Regions from separate parts of the Blautia sp. AF26-2 genome, predicted to be linked through region 2. Evidence: riboswitches for the same ligand, from Rfam matches in the RefSeq annotation. Region 2 holds a riboswitch; the other holds the start of a gene.
The links. Region 2 has a riboswitch for thiamine pyrophosphate ahead of thiM (hydroxyethylthiazole kinase). Riboswitches for the same ligand answer to the same signal wherever they lie in the genome.
Positions count from the first base shown of each region.

Region 1 (11,976 bases), on a different contig from region 2:
TGCAGAAGGCGAATCTGGACCGGTATGAGGCACGCCTTGTGCAGCGGATCGCGGAACTGCAGAAAGGATTGCCGGAAAGGAAGAGGCTCTGTCAGAGTCTTGGAATCATGGGAGGCCTTTTTTTATTTTTGATTCTGGTTTAGGGCGTGTCTGAAAACGGAGGAGCAGGCGTGGAGGTCGGGATTCTATTTAAAATCGGGGCAGTCGGGATTCTGGTATCGGTCCTGTGCCAGGTATTAAAACACAGCGGCCGGGAAGAACAGGCATTTCTTGCAAGCCTTGCCGGTCTTGTGCTGGTGCTGTTCTGGATTCTTCCCTATATTTCCGCGCTGTTTGAGGACATCAAACAACTGTTTACAATTTAAGAGCAGGGAGAAAAAACGGAGGGGATCATATGGATATACTTCGGATCGCTGCGCTTGGTACGGCGGGCGTGCTGCTTGGAATCACAGTAAAGGGAGCAAAGCCGGAATTTGCCCTTCTTGTGACGGTCGGTGCCGGCCTCTGCATTCTTGCCGGGACCGTCGGAAAAATGCAGTATCTGCTCGGCATGCTCGCACAAATGAAATCGTATCTCCCGGTGGACTCATCGTATCTGAATACGCTGCTGAAAATGCTTGGGATCACGTATGTGGGGCAGTTTTCCGCCGGGATCTGTAAGGATGCGGGCTATTCTTCCATTGCAGGGCAGATTGAACTGTTCGCCCGCCTGGCGGTCCTTGCCGTCAGTATGCCAGTGCTGCTCGCTCTGCTGGAAACGGTTCATGATTTTCTGTAAAAAAGCCGGATGGGGCATGGCGCTGCTTTTTCTGTGTCTCATTTTCGGAACGGGAAGAACGCAGAAAATCGAAGCAGCGGATACCGAAACGGATCAGGCAGCAGCAGCGCAGGACGAACTTCTTGCAGAACTCGACTTCGATGCAATCCAGCAGGAAGTGGACAGCCTGCTGTCCAGCCAGCAGTTTTCTTTTGCCGGTACGGTGCGTTCTCTTTTGCAGGATGGCGATCCCTTCCGCACCTTCCGTGCCGGAAATGCCGTTCTCTCCTGTGCCAAAACAGCATTCCTTGCGCAGAAGGGGCTGATGAAGGAGCTGTTTCTCCTCGTTCTGGCAGGCGCGGTGCTCGGCAGTTTTTCCTCTCTCTTTGAAGGAAAACAGGTCAGGGACGCCAGTTTTTATATGGTCTATCTGCTTGCGCTTGCACTGATTCTGAAAAATTTCCAGTCGAGCGGGGAAAACCTGAAAGCTGTCATCACATCGCTGGTCGCTTTTATGCGGATTCTGACGCCATCCTACTATCTGGCGGCCGCGGCCGCCGGTGGTGCATCATCAGCCGTGATGTTTTATCAGATGCTCCTTCTAGTGATTCTGGCTGTCGAAAAGCTTCTGCTCGCCCTCGTCCTCCCGATGATCCATATCTATCTGCTCATCGCCCTTGTAAACGATCTTTCCGGCGAGGAGATTTTGTCCCATATGACAGAGCTGCTGGAAACCTGCGTGAACGGCCTTTTAAAATCGTCGCTCGGCGTACTTGTGGGAATGCAGATGATCCGGAATCTGATCGCACCGGCGCTCGATTCCCTGCGGCAGATGGCACTCTGGCGGACTGCCGGAATGATTCCCGGCATCGGAAATGCGGTGAATGCTGTAACCGAGTTGGTGGCAGGCTCCGCGGTGCTGATCCGCAACTGCTTTGGCGTGACGGCAATGCTGGTACTGCTCGCAGCAGGCATGGTCCCCGCCGTCCAGCTTCTCGTTTCGGGTCTTTCCTTCCGCCTTCTCGCCGCGGCGGCGCAGCCCGTCTCGGACAAGCGGATCGCGGGATGTCTTGCGGCGGCAGGAAAAGGATATGCGATGCTTCTGCGTCTCCTTCTGACCGTAGAAGTCCTGTTTCTGCTGACGATTGCAATCCTGGCGGGAACTTTTTCCTAGAGCTTGTCTGAAAAAGGCTTTTCGCAAGCTGCGAGTCCCAGTTTGTGGGAGATTTTATCCGAATGAGGGCGGCGTAGCGGGCTACGGCAACCGAATGAGGGTAAAATATACCGCAAAGTGGGGCTTGCAGCTTGCGGAAATGGTTTTTCAGACACGCTCTAGCGTGTAGTTGGGCATGCAGCGGCGGGAGGCGGCATGGTAGAAGAGATTCTGCAGTGGCTTAAGAATATTTCAATTTTTCTGATTTTTATGACAACTGTGCTGAACCTGATCCCGGAGAAGGAGGACAAGAAGCCGGTTCAGTTTTTTCTTGGAATTGTGATGGTACTGATTTTTTTTCAGCCCGTGCTAAAAGCGGGAGGTTTGGAGCAGAAAATGGCGCAGACGCTCGACCGTCTGACGCTGGAAGAGGAGGCAGCAGCAATGGAAAATGTACAGATTCGTGCAGAAAGCTTTGAAAAACAGTATTACGTGGGCGCCTGGGAAAAAGAGACGGAGCGCCAGATCCGGATGTATCTGTCAGAGAGCGGCATTCCGGGGGCAGCCGTTTCGGTAACGCTGGAGCCGGGAAACACCGGTGAGGCAAAAGAGATCCGCATTGAAGCGCCGATGCGGCAGACGAGCATTTACCGCGAAGAACAGAAAAAACAGCGGGAAATGCTCGATGAAAAGCTGACAGAGATCAAAAGTGTTTTAAGTGAGGTCTACGGAACCGATCCGGCGCATATTATGGTAGAGATTTCGGAATAGGCCTATGAGGGAAAAGGCAGCGGCGTTTTTCCGGAAACAGAAAAAGGAGCAGTGGATGCTGTACTTCCTGCTGGCGGCAATCGGCGTTGTCCTGCTGCTGCCGACGGGAACAAAAAAGACCAGTGAGGAGACAGAACAGCCGCAGGAGACGGCTGCGCGTCCGGCGGGGGATGCGGGACTTTCGGTGCAGGAGGAGATGGAACAGCGCCTTTGCGACGCACTTTCCCAGATGGACGGTGTGGGCGCAGTGCACGTCGTGGTGACGCTGGAATCCACAGGAAAAAAGATTGTGGAAAAAGATGTCCCAACGCGGAGCACAACGGAGGAAAACAAGAAGGGAGAGGAGACCGGAAGCGTTACATCCTCGTCGCAGGATGAGGCAACTGTCTATGAAAAGACACAGAACGGAGCCGAGACACCGTATGTGGTTTCCGAGGAGTACCCGGCGGTGCGCGGCGTGCTCGTTATCGCAGAAGGCGGGGGAAACCCGGTGACGATACAGGAGATTCAGGAGGCCGTGATGGCATTATTTCAGGTGGGCGCAAATAAGATTAAAGTAGTCAAAATGAAGTAAAGGAGTCAAATGCGTGGAAAAATTAGAACAGGAAATGAATGCACCTGAGAAAATGGCAGAGACACCATCGCCGAAAAAGACGGCCGGGAAAAAGAAAAAATTCCGGAAAAACCAGGTCATCATCACCGCCCTTGCGATCATGATTGCCGTCGCCGGATACATCAACTATGCTGACAGTACCCTGTCCACGAAGGAGAAGGCAGACGGAACCACGGCGGATGCCAGCACCGTTTTAAAAGACATCTCCAGCCTGGACACCGACATCACCGACGAGGTGGATGCCGGCACAGCAGGGGACTCGTCGCGGACCGTCACCGAAACGCCGGGAGAGGCAGTCCTTGCCGGGGCATCTACATACATGGCCCAGGCCAGAATTGACCGCGAACAGATCCGTTCCCAGAACAAAGACACCTTAAATGAAATCATCAACAACACCAACCTCTCCGAAACCGAGCGCCAGAGCGCTGTCCAGAGCATGGTGGAAATGACGGAACTCGTAGAAAAAGAGTCAGCAACTGAACTCCTCCTCGAAGCCAAAGGCTTCACCGACGTCGTTGTAAACCTGACCGGCGAAACCGCCGACATCGTCGTTCCGATGAAAGAAGTAACCGAGGAACAGCGTGCCCAGATCGAAGACATCGTAACCCGTAAAACCGGAATCGGCGTAGAAAACATCGTCATCACCCCCATGAGCTCCGCCGCCGACACAGCCGCAGAGGAGAGTGCTCAGTAAATTTTGATATCCACGTAAAAAATCCGGAAACGCAAAATCATGCGTTCCCGGATTTTTTCACGTAATTCTATTTAATTTGCACCATGTGCTGTTCTTGCAACCGTCTGCAGTGCTTTCTTCACCGGCGGCAGCGAGATCAGAATCACCGTCAGCACACCTTCAGCCAGCAGATAGCTGTAGTTGTAAATAATCGGATACAGCGCCTTTAAAGACTGCGGGAAATTCTCCGGCATATAATCCATCCAGTACAGATACCCGCCTAACGTATGGAAAAATCCCCTCGCCAGCACAGCTACAATATACCCGATCAGCAGCCCGTTTTTCTTCTTTCCAAAGAATCCGGCCACACCCAGCGCCGCAAACGCAAACACATAATCACAGCACACCTGGAACAGCGACAGCACATACGGCCCCTGGATAAACTGCAGCAGTCCATAAGCAAAACCAACGAGAATACCCGTCTTCGCCCCATACCAGTTCGCAATCAGCACAATAAACAGCATCGAAAACAACGTAACCGATCCCCCGTACGGCAGCTCAAACACCTTCACATACGAAGTCACAAACGCCAGCGCCATCCCCATCGCACAAAACGCCAGCTTCCTTGCATCCATTCCCGTCCCCTTACTCTTCTGAGCAGAAAGAACCGAAGCAATCACCACCAGCGCCACCATCAGCACCACGCATCCAACATAACCGGCCGTCGTCAGTCCGCCGTCAGCAGTAACAAAAAAACTCATAAAAAAACCTCCTTCGCATTCCGCTTGGAGGGGCTCACATAAAAACGCAGTCCCGAATCACCTCCGAAACCACGTTCCAGCTTCCCTACGCAGGAATTATCCCGTTCAGGTAGTGAGGGTCCGTGAGCTTATCCTTGTCCCACGTTCTCAGCCAAAGGCTCCCCTAGCGTCTTATTATTTTAACGTATCAAAGTATACCAACCTCCCCCTTATTTGTCAACCCGCCCGTTTTTTCACCCAAATACATGTTGACAAGAAGTACATACAAGTGCTATATTACAATTAGTTCAATCATTAAACTAATTGTACGAAAGGAGCACCAAAACAATGCAGATTCTGAAAGTAACAGACGAAGCATTCCGCCAGTACGGCAAAGTCATCAAAGACCTCGACGTCAGCGACATCATCACCGCCATGTCCGAGACCCCATGTCCCGACGACGTAGTCTACGAGCCTTCCATTGAAAGCCTCGAAGCCTGCAAAAGCGCCCAGTCCGTATCCGACAGCCTCTACGGCGGCATGCCGATCCAGATCGGCTACTGCAACGGCCACAACCATTTACTGAACGCCGTAGAATACCACCGCGACAGCGAAATCAACATCGCCGTAACCGACCTGATCCTGATCCTCGGAAAAGAACAGGACATCACCGAAGACCACACCTACGACTCATCCAAAATGGAGGCCTTCTTAATCCCGGCCGGAACCACCATTGAAGTCTACGCAACCACCCTCCACTACGCACCATGCAACGTGGCAGCCAGCGGCTTCAAATGTGTCGTAGTCCTTCCAAAAGGAACCAATACCGACATCACCCTGGAAGAAAAACACACCCCGGAAGACGACCTGCTCTTCGCCAGAAACAAATGGCTCTTAAGCCACCCGGATGCAAACATCGCTGGAAGCGTAGCAGGCATCAAAGGAGAAAACCTCTCGGTAAAATAAAACCAGAGACAAAACCAGAAATCAGAAACACTGCCCCAAAAGAGCAGTTCTGAACATAAAAAGAAACCAAAAACCAAGAAAACCAAAAAAAGGAGGATCTTCAAAAATGATCAACAATACACCGGAAATCAAATTAGGTATCGTTGCAGTAAGCCGTGACTGCTTCCCGAACAGCCTTTCCGAGAACAGAAGAAAAGCAGTCGTAAAAGCATACGACGGAGAAATCTACGAATGTCCAATCATCGTCGAGAATGAAATCGACATGATGAACGCACTCGAAGACCTGAAAAAAGCAGAGTGTGATGCACTTGTTGTATACCTTGGAAACTTCGGACCGGAGACCGAGGAAACCCTGCTTGTAAAATACTTCGACGGACCTTGCATGGTAGTAGCAGCAGCAGAAGAGACCGGCGACGACCTTGTAGGCGGACGCGGCGATGCATACTGCGGCGTTCTGAACGCAAGCTACAACCTGAAACTGCGCAACCTGGACGCATACATTCCGGAGTACCCGGTTGGCGATGCAGAAGACGTAGCAGCCATGATCAAAGATTTCGTACCGGTTGCAACTGCAGTTGTAGCTGTTAAGAACCTGAAAATCATCAGCTTCGGACCGCGTCCGGCCAACTTCCTGGCATGTAACGCACCGATCAAACAGCTGTACAACCTCGGCGTAGAAATCGAAGAGAACTCCGAGCTTGACCTGTTTGAAGCATTCAACAAACACGCAGGCGACGAGAGAATCCCGGCAGTCGTAGAAGATATGGCAAAAGAGCTCGGCGAAGGAAACCTGAAACCGGAAATCCTGCCGAAACTGGCTCAGTACGAGATCACCCTGTTAGACTGGATCGAAGCACACAAAGGCTCCAGAAAATACGTAACCCTGACCGGAAAATGCTGGCCGGCATTCCAGACACAGTTCGGATTCGTTCCCTGCTATGTCAACAGCCGTCTGACCAAGATGGGCATCCCGGTATCCTGTGAGGTAGATATCTACGGAACACTGTCCGAGTTCATCGGAACCGTTGTATCCAAAGACACCGTAACACTCCTCGACATCAACAACACCGTTCCGAAGGATATGTATGAGAGCGAAATCAAAGGCAAATTTGATTACACCTTAAAAGATACCTTCATGGGATTCCACTGCGGAAATACCGCTTCCACCAAACTGGCATTCTGCTCTATGAAATATCAGATGATCATGGCAAGAACCCTTCCGGAAGAAGTAACACAGGGTACCCTCGAGGGAGATATCGTTCCTGGAGACATCACCTTCTATCGTCTGCAGAGCACATCTGACGCAAAACTGCGCGGATACATCGCAGAGGGCGAGGTTCTTCCTGTAGCAACACGTTCCTTCGGAAGCATCGGTATCTTCGCTATTCCGGAGATGGGCAGATTCTACCGTCACGTACTGGTAGAGAAAAACTATCCGCATCACGGCGCAGTAGCATTCGGACACTTCGGAAAACCGTTATTCGAAGTATTCAAAATGCTCGGTGTTGAAGTAGATGAGATCGGCTACAACCAGCCGAAGGGTGTTCGTTACCCGACAGAGAATCCGTGGGGCTAATCCGTTCCGGAAGATTCACTGAAAAATAAGAAAGATATGCAGTAACGCATAAGCAAAAGGGCGGAGCAGAGATCTAGGTCTGCTGCCGCCCTTTTTGAAAAAGAGTAGAAAAAGGAGATTCGACATGTATTTTATTGGTGTTGACCTTGGTACTTCCGCTGTCAAACTGCTTCTGATGGACGAGGAAGGCAAAATTGTAAATATTGTATCGAGAGAGTATCCGCTGTATTTCCCGCATCCAGGCTGGTCTGAGCAGAAACCGGAAGACTGGTGGGAGCAGAGCAAAGAGGGAATCCGCGAGCTGGTAAAAGACGTAGACAAATCCCAGGTAGCCGGCATCAGCTTCGGCGGCCAGATGCATGGCCTTGTCATCCTGGATGAGAACGATAACGTCATCCGCCCGGCGATCCTCTGGAACGACGGCCGTACCGCAAAACAGACCGATTATCTGAACACCGTAATCGGAAAAGAAAAACTCTCCGAGTACACCGCAAACATTGCATTTGCAGGCTTTACCGCACCGAAGATTCTCTGGGTGAAAGAAAATGAGCCGGATAACTTCGAAAAAATCTGCAAAATCATGCTTCCAAAAGATTACCTGGCATACCGTCTCTCCGGCGCATTCGTAAGCGACTACTCCGATGCATCGGGCATGCTTCTAATGGATGTCAAGAACAAATGCTGGTCCAAAGAGATGGCAGAAATCTGCGGTATTTCCCTGGAGATGCTGCCGGAGCTCCATGAGAGCTTTGACGCTGTCGGAACCTTAAAACCGGAAGTAGCAGCAGAACTTGGACTGCCGGAGACCTGTAAAGTTGTAGCAGGAGCCGGAGACAACGCAGCAGCCGCAGTCGGAACCGGAACCGTAGGCGACGGCATGTGCAACGTTTCCCTTGGTACAAGCGGAACCGTATTCATTTCCAGCAACAAATTCGGCGTAGACAGCCACAATGCCCTGCACGCATTCGCACACGCAGACGGCCACTATCACCTGATGGGATGCATGCTGAGTGCAGCTTCCTGCAACAAATGGTGGATGGATGAAATCATCCGCACAAAAGAATATACAAAAGAGCAGGAGAACATCACAAAACTTGGCGAGAATAATGTCTTCTTCCTGCCGTATCTGATGGGCGAGCGTTCCCCGCACAACAACCCGGATGCAAGAGGAACCTTCATCGGCCTGACCATGGACACCACAAGAGAGGATATGACCCAGGCTGTTCTCGAGGGCGTTGCCTTTGCGATCCGCGATTCCTTTGAGGTAGCAAAATCCCTCGGCATCCAGATCGAGAGAACGAAAATCTGCGGAGGCGGTGCAAAGAGCCCGCTGTGGAGACGCATGATCGCAAACGTGCTGAACATCAAAGTGGACCGTATCGAGTCCGAGGAAGGCCCGGCACTTGGCGGAGCCATGCTGGCAGCCGTTGCCTGCGGTGTCTTTTCATCCGTAGAAGAGGCGGCAGAAAAAATTGTTCGTGTGACAGAGACCATCGAGCCGGAACCGGAACTGGTTGAGAAATATGAGCGCCAGTATCAGAAATTTGCAAAGATTTATCCGACCGTAAAAGATCTGTTTACAGAGCTGCTGTAATAAAAAGAGGTAAGAAATAAGATGAAGAAAGTGGAACATGGGAAAACATTTGACCGGAATGCAGCAAACCCGCCGGCGTTTGAAATCTTTCACAACACCGTGACAGAAGGCTATCCGAAGCACTGGCATACCGCAATTGAAATTATCATGCCGACCAGAGGCGAATATGAGGTTGTTGTCGGAAAAGACAGCTATAATCTCAAAGAGGGCGACATCATTATGATCAATTCCGGCGTTGTACACGGAATGAGATTCGTATCCCAGGGAGAACGGATTGTCATGCTGGTGGAACCGGGCTGTGTGGAGAATCAGGAAGAAATGGAAACGATTTTCCTGCGGCTTCCGGCCATCTACTTCAAAAAAGAGGATGAGGAAGATCCCTTCTATCTGTTTCTACGCAGCCAGATTCTGGAACTGGTGCGGGAATACGATAATGAGGGCGCAGTGATGACGCACAGAATCTGCACCGGCCTCAAAGAGCTTTTTTCAGAGTTTGGCCGCAAGGGCTTTTCGGATGCCAACGCGCAGAATACGTTCGGGGCAATGAAGCAGCAGGAATATATAGAGGCTGTTTTAAGCGTCTGCCGTTATATCAATGTCCATTACATGGAGAATCTTTCTCTCGAGGAAGTAGCTGCGGTCAGCGGATTTTCCAAGTTCCACTTTACCAGAATTTTCAAGCAGTACATGAACATGACATTCTATGAGTACCTCAATTCTAAACGCGTCAAACGCGCAGAGGAGCTTCTGTATGACAAAAAGATGAGTATCACGGATGTGGCGATGAATTCCGGATTCTCTTCTTTAAGTGCCTTCAACCGTACCTTCAAGACGGTAAAGGCCTGTTCGCCGAGCGATTACCGCAGACAGCGGGAGTCGATGGTACAGGCTTTGCTGATGCAGGGATAAAAGGACTTGTATTTCACACTTTACTGTGCTAAAATGGTAGTATTCCAAGTTATAAGAATGAGATGGGGACTTAATTTTCGTACAGGAGGGCTTGAAATGAACAAGAAACTTCATTCAGAAGCAGTAGACCAGCTTTTTGAGGCAATTTTGTGTCTGAAGAATAAGGAAGAATGCTATACTTTTTTTGAGGATGTATGCACCATCAATGAACTGCTTTCGCTGTCGCAGCGGTTTGAAGTGGCGAAAATGCTGCGGGAGAAGAGAACGTATCTGGAAATCTCCGAAAAGACGGGAGCATCCACGGCGACGATCAGCCGCGTGAACCGTTCCTTAAGCTATGGAAACGACGGATATGAGATGGTGTTTGAACGGATGGAAAAGAAAGAAAATGTGTAAAATCAAAAAAGACGGTGCGATTCCAACGCAGCCGTCTTTTTTGATTTTACACGTTTGTTCTTAATTTTTCTTTTTCGGATCAGAAGGCGCCGCGAGGGATGCCAGTTCATCCACCATGTGCTCGATCATCTGTTTTTTCAGATAGACATCGAAACTCAGCAGACAGATAAACGAAAAGAGCTGGAGAAATTCCCGGTCCTCCTCCGGTGAGCTGCCGAACATGGACTTGGATACATCCGCTTTTTTCAGAAGATCTTCTTTTACGGATGCAATTTCTTCTTTTTCCATCTGGAAAATTTCGTCGTAGATATCTTGGATGGAAAAGCCGCTCTCCGTGCCGAAATACCGATCGGTGATCGGGGCGAGCAGTGTCTGGATATCCGTGATCGAGAGGATGTTTTTAAAGTAGTAAATAAAAACCAGAAGCATCATGTGCTCCGGCGAATATTTCTTTTTGACCGGCGGCGGGAGCAGCTTGTTTTTTGCATAGTTGTTGATCATTGTTTTTGTCAGAACCTTATCGGACTCGAAACGGCGCGAAGAAGCGAGCTGTGCGTCCATAAAGGTCGTGACCTGGTCCATATATAAAGCAATGTTCGGGATTTCCCCCGGGCGGATGCCTTCGAGAGAATCCAGTGAATTCAGTAAATCATGAAGAATTTTATCTGAGTCTATCGTCATTTGTTATCACCTCACGGTTCCCATTATATAGTTTTTAATACCAGATAGCAAGGACTTTGCGAAAAAAAGTTTCCATGATAAAAATGCAACGTATGTTCGTTCTTACTTGTAACCGGGGCGGATTTGTTATATACTGAGATGCATGTGAAAAGATTCGAAGCAGATGAAGGAGAAAGAACATGAATCAGACAGAAACAGGATTAAACCCGATGCAGATGGAAGCTGTGGAGCACACCGAAGGGCCGCTTCTGATCCTTGCAGGTGCCGGTTCGGGAAAGACGAGGGTACTGACGCACCGCATCGCCTCCCTGATCCGGGACAAAGGCGTCAATCTATGGAATATTATGGCGATCACCTTTACGAATAAGGCCGCCGGAGAAATGCGTGAGCGTGTCGATAAAATCGTGGGATACGGATCGGAGCGGATCTGGGTCAGCACCTTCCATTCCAGCTGCGTGCGGATTCTGCGCCGCCATGCTGAACGTCTGGGATACGCCAACAATTTTGCAATTTACGATACCGATGACCAGAAATCGCTGATCAAGGACATCATGAAACGGCTCCAGATGGATCCGAAACTGTACCGCGACCGTGCGATCATGGCGGCAATTTCGTCCGCAAAGGATGAGATGATCGAGCCGGACCAGTACCGGATTGACGCGGGAATCGACTGGAAGCTGCAGAAGTATGCGGCAGTTTATGCGGAGTATCAGGCAGAGTTAAAGAAAAACAATGCGATGGACTTCGATGATCTGCTGGTACAGACCGTAAAATTATTCCAGCAGTTCCCGGAAGTGCTCGATTATTATCAGGAGCAGTTCCGCTATATCATGGTCGATGAGTATCAGGATACCAACACGGTTCAGTTCCGCTTTGTGAGCCTTCTGGCGGCAAAATACCGCAATCTCTGCGTTGTCGGCGATGATGACCAGTCGATCTACAAATTCCGCGGGGCGAATATTGAAAATATTCTGAGCTTTGAGCATGTATTCCCGGATGCGAAGGTCATTAAACTGGAGCAGAATTACCGTTCCACGCAGAATATTCTGAATGCGGCAAATGAAGTGATTGCGAATAACCAGGGACGAAAAGCAAAACGCCTGTGGACAGAGAATCCGGAGGGTGACCTGATCGATCTGCGGCAGTT
Region 1 covers NZ_QTWD01000012.1:32,797-44,772, reverse strand. The annotation lists gene DWY63_RS14655 (stage III sporulation protein AB) at 1-143, shown strand, start outside; gene spoIIIAC (stage III sporulation protein AC) at 171-365, shown strand; gene DWY63_RS14645 (SpoIIIAC/SpoIIIAD family protein) at 395-778, shown strand; gene DWY63_RS14640 (stage III sporulation protein AE) at 765-1,931, shown strand; partial or broken gene DWY63_RS18955 (DUF6783 domain-containing protein) at 1,903-2,034, shown strand; partial or broken gene DWY63_RS18950 (DUF6783 domain-containing protein) at 1,984-2,112, opposite strand; gene DWY63_RS14630 (stage III sporulation protein AF) at 2,127-2,681, shown strand; gene DWY63_RS14625 (hypothetical protein) at 2,686-3,255, shown strand; gene DWY63_RS14620 (SpoIIIAH-like family protein) at 3,269-3,988, shown strand; gene DWY63_RS14615 (energy-coupled thiamine transporter ThiT) at 4,060-4,728, opposite strand; TPP riboswitch at 4,794-4,903, opposite strand; gene DWY63_RS14610 (DUF4867 family protein) at 5,056-5,673, shown strand; gene DWY63_RS14605 (L-fucose/L-arabinose isomerase family protein) at 5,783-7,249, shown strand; gene xylB (xylulokinase) at 7,374-8,843, shown strand; gene DWY63_RS14595 (AraC family transcriptional regulator) at 8,865-9,752, shown strand; gene DWY63_RS14590 (YerC/YecD family TrpR-related protein) at 9,849-10,148, shown strand; gene DWY63_RS14585 (DUF1836 domain-containing protein) at 10,209-10,829, opposite strand; gene pcrA (DNA helicase PcrA) at 11,009-11,976, shown strand, end outside.
Region 1: another riboswitch for thiamine pyrophosphate. It lies ahead of DWY63_RS14615 (energy-coupled thiamine transporter ThiT); the one in region 2 lies ahead of thiM (hydroxyethylthiazole kinase).

Region 2 (11,976 bases):
CTTCCGGAATCTCCATTGTTGCGTTCTCTACTGCTTTATCTACGACAGCGTTCTCTTTTTCTGTCTTAGCCTGCTCTTCTTTTTTCTTGGTCAGGTTGTCTTTGATTTCTTTTTTGTACTCATCCAGAGTATCGAACTCGGAAACGTCTTTTGCGAAGTCGTCATCAAGTGCCGGAAGCTCTTTTGCTTCGATTTTGTGGATGGTGCATTTAAATACTGCTGCTTTTCCAGCAAGCTCTTCTGCCTGATAATCCTCTGGGAAAGTAACGTTTACTTCCTTCTCCTCTTCCAGAGCTGCGCCAACGAGCTGCTCTTCGAATCCCGGAATGAAGGAATGGGAGCCAAGGGTCAGCGGATAATCTTTTCCAGCGCCGCCGTCGAACGGAACGCCGTCTACAGAACCTTCGAAGTCAAGTGTAACGGTATCTCCGTCTGCTGCCGGACGATCCTCTACATTGATGGTTCTTGCATTTTTCTCCTGCTCTTTTTTCAGCTCAGCTTCTACTTCTTCATCTGTAACGGTTGTGTCAGCTTTTGCTACTTCCAGACCTTTGTACTCGCCAAGGGTAACTTCCGGTTTTACTGCTACAGTTGCGGTAAAGATGAAAGCTTTGCCTTTTTCGATCTGCTCTACGTTGATCTCCGGACGGGATACGATGTCCAGTTTGCTCTCTTCTGCTGCTTTGGAATACTCTTCCGGAACAAGGCTGTTTACAGCATCCTCATAGAATACTGCCGGGCCATACATTTTTTCTACCATAGCTCTCGGAACTTTTCCTTTACGGAAGCCCGGAACGCTGATGTTCTTTTTCTGTTTCTGGTAAGCTTTCTCCAGTGCTTTCTCTAATTCTTCAGCCGGAACCTCAATGGTAAGTTTGGCCATATTCTTTTCTAAATTTTCGACCTGTACACTCATTTTATCAATTTCCTCCTTGATTTATCTGAAAAGCGGCAGAAAACCTGCACACCTCTCCATTCTACAGTCATTTATCGAGTATAGCATACTCTTTTCAAAAACGCCAGTGATTTTTTTATATTTCTGTGGTTTTTAGGCTTTTTTTTAGCAATGAAATACGATTTTTTCCGCCATTTCTTTTGCTTTGTCCTCTCCCTGCAGAACACGGATCAGCTCCAGTGCGAAGTCAGTGGCTGCTCCCATGCCGCGGCCGGTGGTCACATTTTTGTTGGTGACTGCCGGTACATCGAGTACGTTTGCGCCTGCCAGCTTTTCTTCAAATCCCGGGAAGCAGACAGCGTTTTTATCTTTTAAGATGCCCATCACACCAAGGATGCTCGGCGCTGCGCAGATGGCTGCCAGTTTCTTTCCCTGATCGTCATAGGAACGAATCAGCGCTGCGAGCGTCTCGTTTCCGGCCAGATTTAATGTACCCGGCATTCCGCCCGGAAGTACCAGCATGTCTCCGTCATCAAACTCTCCCTCTTCGATGGTTTCATCTGCAAGAATGGTGATTTTGTGGGATCCTGTTACTTCTTTTCTTCCCATAATAGAAACGGTGCATACGTCTTCTCCGGCTCTGCGCAGCAGATCCACCGGGGTCAGTGCCTCAATCTCTTCACATCCGTCTGCCAGAAATACATAAATCTTTGCCATGGTTTTGTCCTCCTGTGTTGTATGATCAGTCTCGTGTGTTTTGTCACGTGATATTCTCTGCTTTTCTTTGTAACAAACCGCCGCTATTATACCACATTTTTCCGCAGAATGCTTGCATTTCATAAAAATTTCAGGACTTTTTTCGCAAAAAGCCGGATTTCGCTTAACATCACGGGAAAAGCATGGTAAACTCTTGAAAAAAGCAGTGATGCAATCACGAGAAGGAGTCTCTTTTATGGAAATCGAACGCAAATACCTTCTGGATCAGCTTCCGGAAAATCTTACAAGCTATCCATGTAAAAAAATCGAGCAGGGCTATCTTTCCACCGAACCGGTTGTCCGCATCCGCCGCTCTGACGACGAATATTATCTGACCTACAAGTCAAAAGGGCTGATGGTGCGTGAAGAGTATAATCTTCCGCTCACAAAGGAATCCTACCTTCATCTGCGGGAAAAGGCAGACGGCGTTCTCATCTCAAAAACACGCTATCTGCTGCCGCTTACCGGAACGGATCTGACGATCGAGCTCGATGTCTTTGATGCGCCGTATGAAGGCCTTTACCTCGCAGAGGTGGAGTTTCCGGACGAAGCATCCGCAAACGCCTTTGTTCCTCCGGTATGGTTTGGAAAGGATGTAACCTATTCTTCCGATTATCACAACAGTACGCTCAGTAAAGGAAAAAAACTATAAATTACCAGAAAAAATCCCGGTGCCTTTTCCACGGCTGCCGGGATTTTTCCGCTCGTTTGTTTTTTTACTCTTTTTTGTGCTTGCTTTTTGCTTGTTTTGGTTTGTTTTTTTGTGCATACATTCTTTATTTTGCTGCTTTCACATTAGCGTCATTCTGTCAAAGCGGCGGTGCTGCTCCTTCTAATCCACTCCCTTTGATTTCCGGATGCAGGCTCGTGTTGCATCAATAACAGCACTTCTCAGTTTCTCCCGCTCCAGTACGGCAACCGCTTCGATGGTGGTTCCGCCTGGCGAGCAGACCATGTCTTTTAATTCTCCCGGATGCATTCCTGTCTCGAGAAGCATTTTGGCGCTTCCAAGGACAGACTGTGCAGCAAATTCATATGCCTGTTTTCTCGGCATTCCTTCGGCTACGGCCGCATCTGCAAGAGCCTCCAGGAAAAGAAATACGTACGCCGGCGAGCTTCCGCTGACACCTGTGACGGTATCCATCAGATACTCCGGAACAACTTCTGCGCGGCCAAAGCTTTTCAGGAGGGTTAAAACGAGCTGCAGCTCTTCCTCCGTCACGAGATCATTGGCACAGACGCCGGTCATTCCTTCTCCGACGAGTGCTGGTGTGTTTGGCATGGTGCGAATTAACTTTGTTGGTTTTCCGATTTCTGTACCCAGCCATTGTAAAGACTTACCGGGAAGAATCGATACGATAATCTTCTCGGGTGAGATGAAGTTTTTGACGAGGTTTATTATATTTTTTATTTGGTTTGGCTTTACTGCCAGGAATACAAGATCGGATCCGGCTACGACCGCTTCGTTCTCCGTAGTCGCCTGGACTCCAAACTGGTTGGTCAAGCGTTCCACACTTTTCTCCGTGCGGACCGATACCAGAATGTCATCTGCAGATACAACTCCTTTTTGAATCATTCCGCCAATCATGGCACTCGCCATGTTGCCGCCGCCGATAAAACCTACTTTCATGTCTGTTCGCCTCCGTATGCCTGTGTTGTAAAAAATATATGCGACATCCATAGTATGCAACAAAATTTACTTTTTTGCAATACTTTTTCTCTATTTTTCTTCTTTTCTTTTGCAATTTTCTTTATTTTTTTCGAATGAAATGTCGCTGTTTGTCGACGAATGTCGAAAAGTGTCTTTTTCTGTCTTTTTTCGCTTTTCTATTCCGCCGGAATCAGCCTTTGGCGGCGGCCTCTTCGGCGTATTTTGTTGTCACGAGTGTCTTGTACGGTGCCTTTTTCTCCAGCTCTCCCGCCTGCTCCAGAATCTCCTGCAGAAGATCAAAACTTTCTTCCTCAAAGATCAGATTTTCTTTCCACGTATCCTGCTCATAGTAGCGGCGCACGATCGCGGTGATGGTTTCCAGCTCGGTTTCTGCAAACTGCGGCGCAATCACTTCTGCAATCTCCTCCGGTGTGTGCGTCTGCACGAAGTCCATTCCCTTCTGCAGTGCCTTCGTGAATTTTTCTACGGTTGCGCCGTGCGTTTTCAGATAACTCTGTTTGACGCTGTACGACGTATACGGCACATACCCGGATTCCGTTCCGACCGATGCCACGACATAGCCGTCGCCCTTCTGCTCGAGCAGTGTCGCGGACGGTTCAAATTCAATCGTATAATCCCCCTGCCCGCCGGAGAACGCGGCAGCTGTGGAACCAAAATCGATGCTCTGGTTAATGTTTACGTCTTTTTTATCAATCCCTTTCTGCGCCAGAACATACTCAAAGACCATTTCCGGCATACCGCCTTTTCTTCCCCCTAATACCTCTTTGTTTTTCAATTTCTCCCAGGTAAACGAATTGTCTTTCTCTCTTCCCACAACAAAGTTTCCCGCCCGCTGCGTCAGCTGCGCGAAGTTCACAACCGGGTCTGCGGTTCCCTCGAGGTACGCGTAGACGGTTGCCTCCGCCCCCATAAACCCGATATCCGCCTCGCCGGAAATCATCGCCGTCAGCACTTTATCTGCACCAAATCCTGTTATCAGCGTCAGATCAATGCCCTCGTCCGCAAAATACCCCTCCTCAATTGCCACGTACTGCGGGGCGTAAAAAATGGAGTGGGCAACCTCATTTAATGTCACCTGCTCCACTTTTTCTTTTGTCTCATCTTTTGCCCCGCATCCCGCCAGCGTCACTGCCGCCATTGCCAGTACAAGCGCACCTGTCAGCCATTTTCCTTTCATCAACAGATTCTCCTGTTTTTTCATTCTAACCTTAGAATATGATTTCCCGGTAAAAATGCGCGCAAAAAACAAAGGAGAAATGTTCGAATTTCGTTTCTCCTTCGTTTCTTATTTCTTCTCTTGTTTTTCTTTTGCCTTCTGTTCTTCTTTCGTCCGGATTTTGTCTTCGTACATTTTCAGATCTGCCTCGTGCAGCAGGTCGGAGGCGGAACGACCTTCCGCAGGAGCTTTGCAAAGTTCAGGATCATGATGTCGCCCATCTCGTGGCCCAGCGTATCGTTGACCTTTTTCAGATCGTCTGTCACCATCCAGTTATTCTGCTCCGCGGTCCAATAGCTTCCGTCAACACATTTAGGCTTCCTTTTCCGAAATTTTCTATTTTGAAAAACAAATTGAGGATCTCCGCAAAATTTGTTATAGTAAGGGTAATTCAAATAGTTACAAAGGAGGCTATTATGATAATAAAATCAGTTGCTGTTCTGGGCGCCGGAGCGGTTGGGTCTTATGTAATCTGGGGGCTTTCGGAGAAAAAGGACATCCGGCTTGGCGTTATCGCGTCCGGGGAACGGGCGAAGCGTCTGAAAAACAAAGGATGCAAAATTAACGATACGGTTTATCACCCGGAGGTATGGACACCGGAAGAGGCACACGGCGTGGATTTTCTGATCGTCTCGCTCAAATACGGCGCACTGCCGGGGGCTCTTGACAATATTACTGCCGTTACCGGCGAGAATACTGTGATCATGAGTCTGATGAACGGCGTGGACAGTGAGGAGATCATCGCGGAAAAAGTCGGTGCGGAGCATCTGCTTCATGCTGTTATCAAAGTAGCTTCTCATAAAGAGAATGACGGCTACGTTTTCAACCCTGAGGCGACGCTCGGCATCATTTTCGGCGAAGTTTCGGCGCCGTACGACAGTGAGCGTGTGCAGGCTGTTCTGGATCTGTTCTCCGGCACAGGGCTGCATTACCGGGCAACCGATTGTATTTTAGAGGAACTATGGAGCAAATTCCGGCTGAATGTCTGCAATAACCTGCCGCAGGCTATTCTCGGTGCCGGGGTCGGCTGCTACCGCGACAGTGTACATATGAAGGCGATCAGCGACGGACTCCGCGCAGAACTGATGGCGATTGCGGAGGCAAAGGGAATTAATATCAGCAAGGCGGATGTCTCCTCGGGACGCGGAAGTGCGGTTCCGCCGACGGCGCGCTACTCGACGCTCCAGGATCTCGATGCGGGACGCCATACGGAAATTGATATGTTCTCGGGTGCGCTGATCCGCATGGGAAAAGAGCTTGGAATTCCAACGCCTTACAATGAATTTACGTACCATATGATCAAAGCACTGGAAGAGAAAAACGACGGACGGTTTGACTACAGCGGAAGCGAAGAACCGCTCTGGGCGAAATAGATACGATAGGAGAATCTCACGATGAAAGAAATCAAATGGGCTGTACTCGGATGCGGTGTGATTGCAAATGAAATGGCGGTCGCACTGCAGAAAAACGGAAAGAATATTTACGCAGTCGGCAACCGGACCCATGAGAAGGCGGCTGCTTTTGCGGAGAAATATGGAATTGGAAAAGTTTACGATGATTTCCATGAGATGTTTACCGATCCGGAGGTCGATGTCATTTATATCACGACGCCGCACAACACGCATCTTGGCTTTATGAAAGAGGCGATTGCCAATGGAAAACACATTCTCGTTGAGAAATCGATTACGCTGAACAGCGACGAGCTCGACGAGGCCATAGCGCTTGCAAAAGAAAAAGGTGTCATCATCGGAGAGGCAATGACGATTTACCATATGCCGATCTACAAAGAGCTGAAAAAACTTCTCGACTCCGGCAGTCTCGGCAGAGTCAATCTGATCACGATGAACTTCGGCAGTTTCAAAGAGTACAACATGAAGAACCGCTTCTTCAACCGGAATCTCGCAGGCGGCGCGATGCTTGATATCGGCGTATACGCACTCTCCTTCATCCGCTGGTTCTTCGACTCTAAGCCGGATCAGCTCCTTTCCCAGGTAAAGCCCGCTCCGACCGGTGTGGACGAGCAGGCCGGCCTCCTTCTCACCAATCAGGAAGGACAGATGGCAAGTGTGATGCTCTCTCTCCACTCCAAACAGCCGAAACGCGGCATGGTTTCCTGTGAGAACGGATTTATCGAGATCATGGAGTACCCGCGTGCCTGGGAAGCAAAAATCACAGACGCTTCCACCGGCGAATCCGAAATCATCAAAGCCGGTGACAACGCCGATGCACTCGCCTATGAGCTCGCCGACATGGAACGCGCCATCAATGGAGATGCATCTGCCATGCACCTCGACTACACGAAGGACGTCATGGATCTGATGACCTCCTTCCGCAGAACCTGGGGCTATACGTACCCGGAGGAAGAAAAATAAGATTCGCACATCAAAAGCCCCTGCCCGGCACACATCAGATGCCGGGCAGGGGCACTTCTTTTCACCTGCAATACTCTGCAATTTTCTTTTTCAGTAATTCCGCATCAATCGGCTTTGCGATATGTACGTCCACGAGGATCAGGTCGAAGGTGTATTCCGGGCTGTCCTGGTAGAGTTCAAGCTTCTTTGTTCTTCCATCGTTTCACCCGTCTTCCACGCATATTTTATACTTCATTTTACGCTGATATTATTTTCTCTGTCAACCCAAATAACATTACATTTCCAATATTTTGCATGTCTTTTTTATTTTTCTGAAATTTTTTTAAATCTTCCGTTTTTCTCTTGCACAATTGTTTTTATGCGTATATAATTGTCTGCAGAAAGCAAAGGGGAGCTCGCGTGCGAAGCGGGCTGAGAGTAGGATGCATCTCCTAGACCCTGAACCTGATTTGGGTAATGCCAACGTAGGGAGATACGATATGCACATTTTCTGCAGATATACCTCCACGTATATCTGCTTTTTTAATCTCTATGAACACATCATCAACAGGTTCTTCCAGTACCACAAGGGAATTTGCTTCTGCAAAAATACTCACACAGGAGGAACAAAAAATTATGTTAGGCACTTGTCTTGACAATGTCAGAAAAACAACCCCTCTCGTACACAACATCACAAATTACGTTACAGTAAACGATGTCGCCAATATTCTGCTGGCATGCGGCGCAAGCCCGATCATGTCCGATGAACCGGAGGATGTCGAGGATATCACCTCCATCTGCGGCGGTCTGAACATCAACATCGGAACGCTGCACAGAACGAGCATCGACGGCATGTACCGTGCCGGTGCAAAAGCAGCTTCGCTCGGTCACAAAATCCTGCTCGATCCAGTCGGCGCAGGCGCAAGCCACTTACGTACTTCGACCGCAGTCGGACTGATGGAAAAAATCCCGTTCACCGTCATCCGCGGAAATATTTCCGAAATCAAAACACTGGCACTCGGAAGTGGAACGACAAAGGGTGTTGATGCAGACGTTGCCGATAAAGTAACAGACGAAAACCTCGACAGCGCCGTTGCTTTTGCAAAAAACTTTGCGAAAGACCACAACTGTGTTGTCGCCATCACAGGAGCGATCGACCTCGTTGCCGATGCTGACACCTGCTACGTGATCCGCAACGGACGCGCCGAGATGGGAAGCATCACCGGAACAGGCTGCCAGCTCTCCGGCATGATGACCGCTTACCTCGTTGCCAACCCGGACGAGCCGTTAAAAGCCGCTGCTGCCGCTGTCTGCGCGATGGGACTTGCCGGCGAGATCGGCTGGAGCCATATGAAACCGGAAGACGGCAACTCCACCTACCGGAACCGCATCATCGACGCCATCTACCACATGGACGGCGAGACGCTGGAGAAAGGTGCAAAGTATGAAGTGCGATAAAAAAGGCCTGCTTTTATATGCTGTGACAGACCGCAGCTGGCTGAACGGCGAGACACTGTACAGCCAGGTGGAAAAGGCTCTGCAGGGCGGCGCAACGTTTATCCAGCTCCGCGAAAAAAATCTTGACCAGGATCACTTTATGGAAGAGGCACTGGAACTGAAAAAACTCTGTGCCGCATACCATGTTCCTTTCGTCATCAACGATAACGTGGAAATCGCAGCTAAGATGGATGCGGACGGCGTTCATGTCGGCCAGAGCGATATGGAGGCCGGCGATGTCCGTGCTAAGCTTGGCCCGGACAAGATCATCGGCGTTTCGGCGCAGACCGTGGAACAGGCCATTCTCGCCGAGCAGCGCGGGGCAGATTACCTCGGCGTCGGCGCGGTCTTCCACACCGGTTCCAAGGCGGATGCGGAGGATGTCAGCCACGAAACGCTGACTGCTATCTGCAATGCCGTTAAAATCCCTGTCATCGCCATCGGCGGCATCACACGCGATAACGTGACGGAGCTTTCCGGCAGCGGCATCTGCGGCATCGCCGTCATCAGTGCCATTTTTGCACAGAAAGACATTGTTTCCGCAACGAAGGATCTGAAAGAACAGACTCTGCGCATGCTGGAAAACAAATAATTTTACGTAACCATTCATCCTCACACCAGGCGGCAGACTGGGGGCACCACTTTCTTTGTCGCCTGTCCAAAAAGAAAAGTAATGCAAAGGAGTAATTCTCATGGACGCGAAAAACATGAAAACAGCATTAACAATCGCGGGAAGTGATTCCAGCGGAGGCGCCGGCATTCAGGCAGACATCAAAACCATGATCACAAACGGAGTTTACGCCATGTCGGCAATTACCGCACTCACCGCCCAGAACACCACCGGAGTTTCCGGTATTTTCGATGTAACACCGGAGTTTCTGGCCGCACAGCTTGACGCCGTCTTTACGGACATCTTCCCGGACGCCGTCAAAATCGGTATGGTATCCTCCCCGGCACTGATCGAAGTCATCTCCGAACGGCTTCGCTTCTACCAGGCCAAACACATCGTTGTGGACCCGGTCCTCGTCGCTACAAGCGGTTCCGCGCTCGCTTCGGGCGGCGTGCCTGACCTGATGAAAAAACTGCTCTTTCCTCTGGCCGAAGTCATCACACCGAATATTCCAGAGGGAGAAGTTCTCTCCGGCATCAAAATCCAGTCGGAAAGCGATATGGAACGCGCCGCAAAAGAGATCGGGGATTCCTGCGGCTGTGCCGTTCTATTAAAGGGCGGCCACAGTATCAATGATGCCAACGATCTTTTATATCACAACGGCACATTTACCTGGTTCACCGGAAAACGCATCGACAATCCGAACACACACGGCACCGGCTGTACACTCTCCAGCGCCATCGCATCGGGGCTCGCAAAGGGGCTTTCCCTTCCGGATGCCATTTCCGCCGCAAAAGAGTATATTTCGGGCGCACTCGCGAGCATGATGGATCTCGGCCACGGCTCGGGACCGCTGAACCACGCTTACCGGATCTGATTTTGAAAATAAAGGAGAACAACAGATGGAACGCAATTACGCAACACAGATGGACGCCGCACGCCGCGGCATTGTAACACCGGAGCTGAAAAAAGTCGCAGAAAAAGAGTATATGGCCGTGGAAGACCTGATGCCGCTCGTTGCCAGCGGAAAGGTTGCCATTCCGGCCAATAAACTGCACACCTGCATCGATCCGGAGGGCATCGGCTCGATGCTGCGCACGAAAATCAATGTAAATCTCGGTGTTTCGAAAGACTGTAAAGATTACGATGTGGAGATGCAGAAGGTACTCTCCGCGGTCAATATGGGCGCAGAAGCCATCATGGACCTGTCGAGCCACGGCAATACGCAGCCGTTCCGGCGGAAACTGACCTCCGAATGTCCGGCCATGATCGGCACCGTGCCGGTATATGACAGTGTGATCCATTACCAGAGAGACCTGGATACGCTGACCGCCAAAGATTTTATTGACGTCATCCGCCTCCATGCCGAGGACGGTGTCGATTTCGTCACCCTGCACTGCGGCATCACCAGAAAAACCATCGATCAGATCCGCAAACACAAACGGAAAATGAATATTGTTTCCCGCGGCGGCTCCCTCGTGTTCGCCTGGATGTGCATGACCGGCGAGGAGAATCCGTTCTACGAGTATTACGATGAGATTCTCGATATCTGCCGTGAATACGATGTGACCATTTCTCTCGGCGACGCCTGCCGTCCTGGCTGCCTTGCCGACGCAACGGATGTCTGCCAGATTGAGGAGCTGGTGCGCCTCGGCGAACTCACCAAACGTGCCTGGGAAAAAGACGTTCAGGTTATGGTTGAGGGACCGGGCCACGTTCCGATGGATCAGATTGCGGCCAACATGAAAGTACAGCAGACCATCTGCATGGGCGCTCCGTTCTATGTCCTCGGCCCTCTTGTGACCGATATTGCACCGGGCTACGACCACATCACCGCTGCCATCGGAGGCGCGATTGCCGCTATGAACGGCGCTGCTTTCCTCTGCTACGTAACGCCGGCAGAGCATCTGGCTCTTCCGAACCTGGATGATGTAAAACAGGGCATCATCGCAAGCAAAATCGCCGCACACGCTGCCGACATCGCCAAAGGTGTTCCGCATGCGCGTGATATTGACGACAAGATGGGCGATGCCCGCCGCGTGCTCGACTGGGAAGCACAGTGGGACTGCGCACTGGACCCGGAGACTGCAAAAGCCATCCGTGCTGACCGCTCGCCGGAACAGGAAGATACCTGCTCGATGTGCGGTAAATTCTGTGCCGTGCGAAGCATGAACAAAGCTTTAAACGGCGAACACATCGACATTCTTTAACATCAGTACATACCTTACGCGAAAAGGAACGGTTTTCATTACGAAGCCGTTCCTTTTCTGCATTTCCAAAATCTTTTTCTATTTCGCCCATCCTTCGGCGTAACGGACTGCTTTGTGCCATCCGTTCATCTTCTCATCGCGCTCCTCTTTCGAGAGCTCCGGCTCAAACGTACGGTCAATGGCTCCGTTCTGTTTTACTGTCTCCTGATCCGGCCAGTAGCCGACGGCGAGTCCCGCAAGATAAGCTGCTCCCATCGCGGTCGTCTCGATGCAGCATGGCCGCTCCACCGGCGCCTGGCTGATGTCCGCCTGGCACTGCATCAGGAAATTGTTGGCGCTTGCTCCGCCGTCCACACGCAGTGCAGAGAGCTTCATGCCGGAATCTGCCTCCATCGCTTTTAAGACATCATCCACCTGATACGTGATCGACTCCAGTGTTGCGCGGATCACATGGTATTTGTTGACGCCGCGGGTCAGGCCGAGAATGGTTCCTCTCGCATACTGATCCCAGTACGGTGCGCCAAGGCCGGTAAACGCCGGCACGACGTAGCAGCCGTTCGTGTCGTTCACCTTCTGCGCCATGTACTCGGAATCCGCCGAGGACTCGATCAGCTTCATCTCATCGCGCAGCCACTGGATTGCGGCTCCGCCGACGAAAATGGATCCCTCGAGCGCATACGTAATCTTGTCCCCGATGCCCCATGCAATCGTGGTAACAAGACCGTGTGTCGAAGAAACCGGCTTTTCTCCCGTGTTCATCAGCAGGAAG
Region 2 covers NZ_QTWD01000006.1:164,226-176,201, reverse strand. The annotation lists gene tig (trigger factor) at 1-916, opposite strand, end outside; gene DWY63_RS09550 (DJ-1 family glyoxalase III) at 1,061-1,612, opposite strand; gene DWY63_RS09545 (CYTH domain-containing protein) at 1,848-2,303, shown strand; gene proC (pyrroline-5-carboxylate reductase) at 2,484-3,281, opposite strand; gene DWY63_RS09535 (ABC transporter substrate-binding protein) at 3,493-4,500, opposite strand; gene DWY63_RS09530 (diguanylate cyclase domain-containing protein) at 4,677-4,808, opposite strand; gene DWY63_RS09525 (ketopantoate reductase family protein) at 4,956-5,912, shown strand; gene DWY63_RS09520 (Gfo/Idh/MocA family protein) at 5,934-6,911, shown strand; TPP riboswitch at 7,289-7,400, shown strand; gene thiM (hydroxyethylthiazole kinase) at 7,527-8,348, shown strand; gene thiE (thiamine phosphate synthase) at 8,335-8,979, shown strand; gene thiD (bifunctional hydroxymethylpyrimidine kinase/phosphomethylpyrimidine kinase) at 9,095-9,874, shown strand; gene thiC (phosphomethylpyrimidine synthase ThiC) at 9,900-11,207, shown strand; gene glpK (glycerol kinase GlpK) at 11,286-11,976, opposite strand, start outside.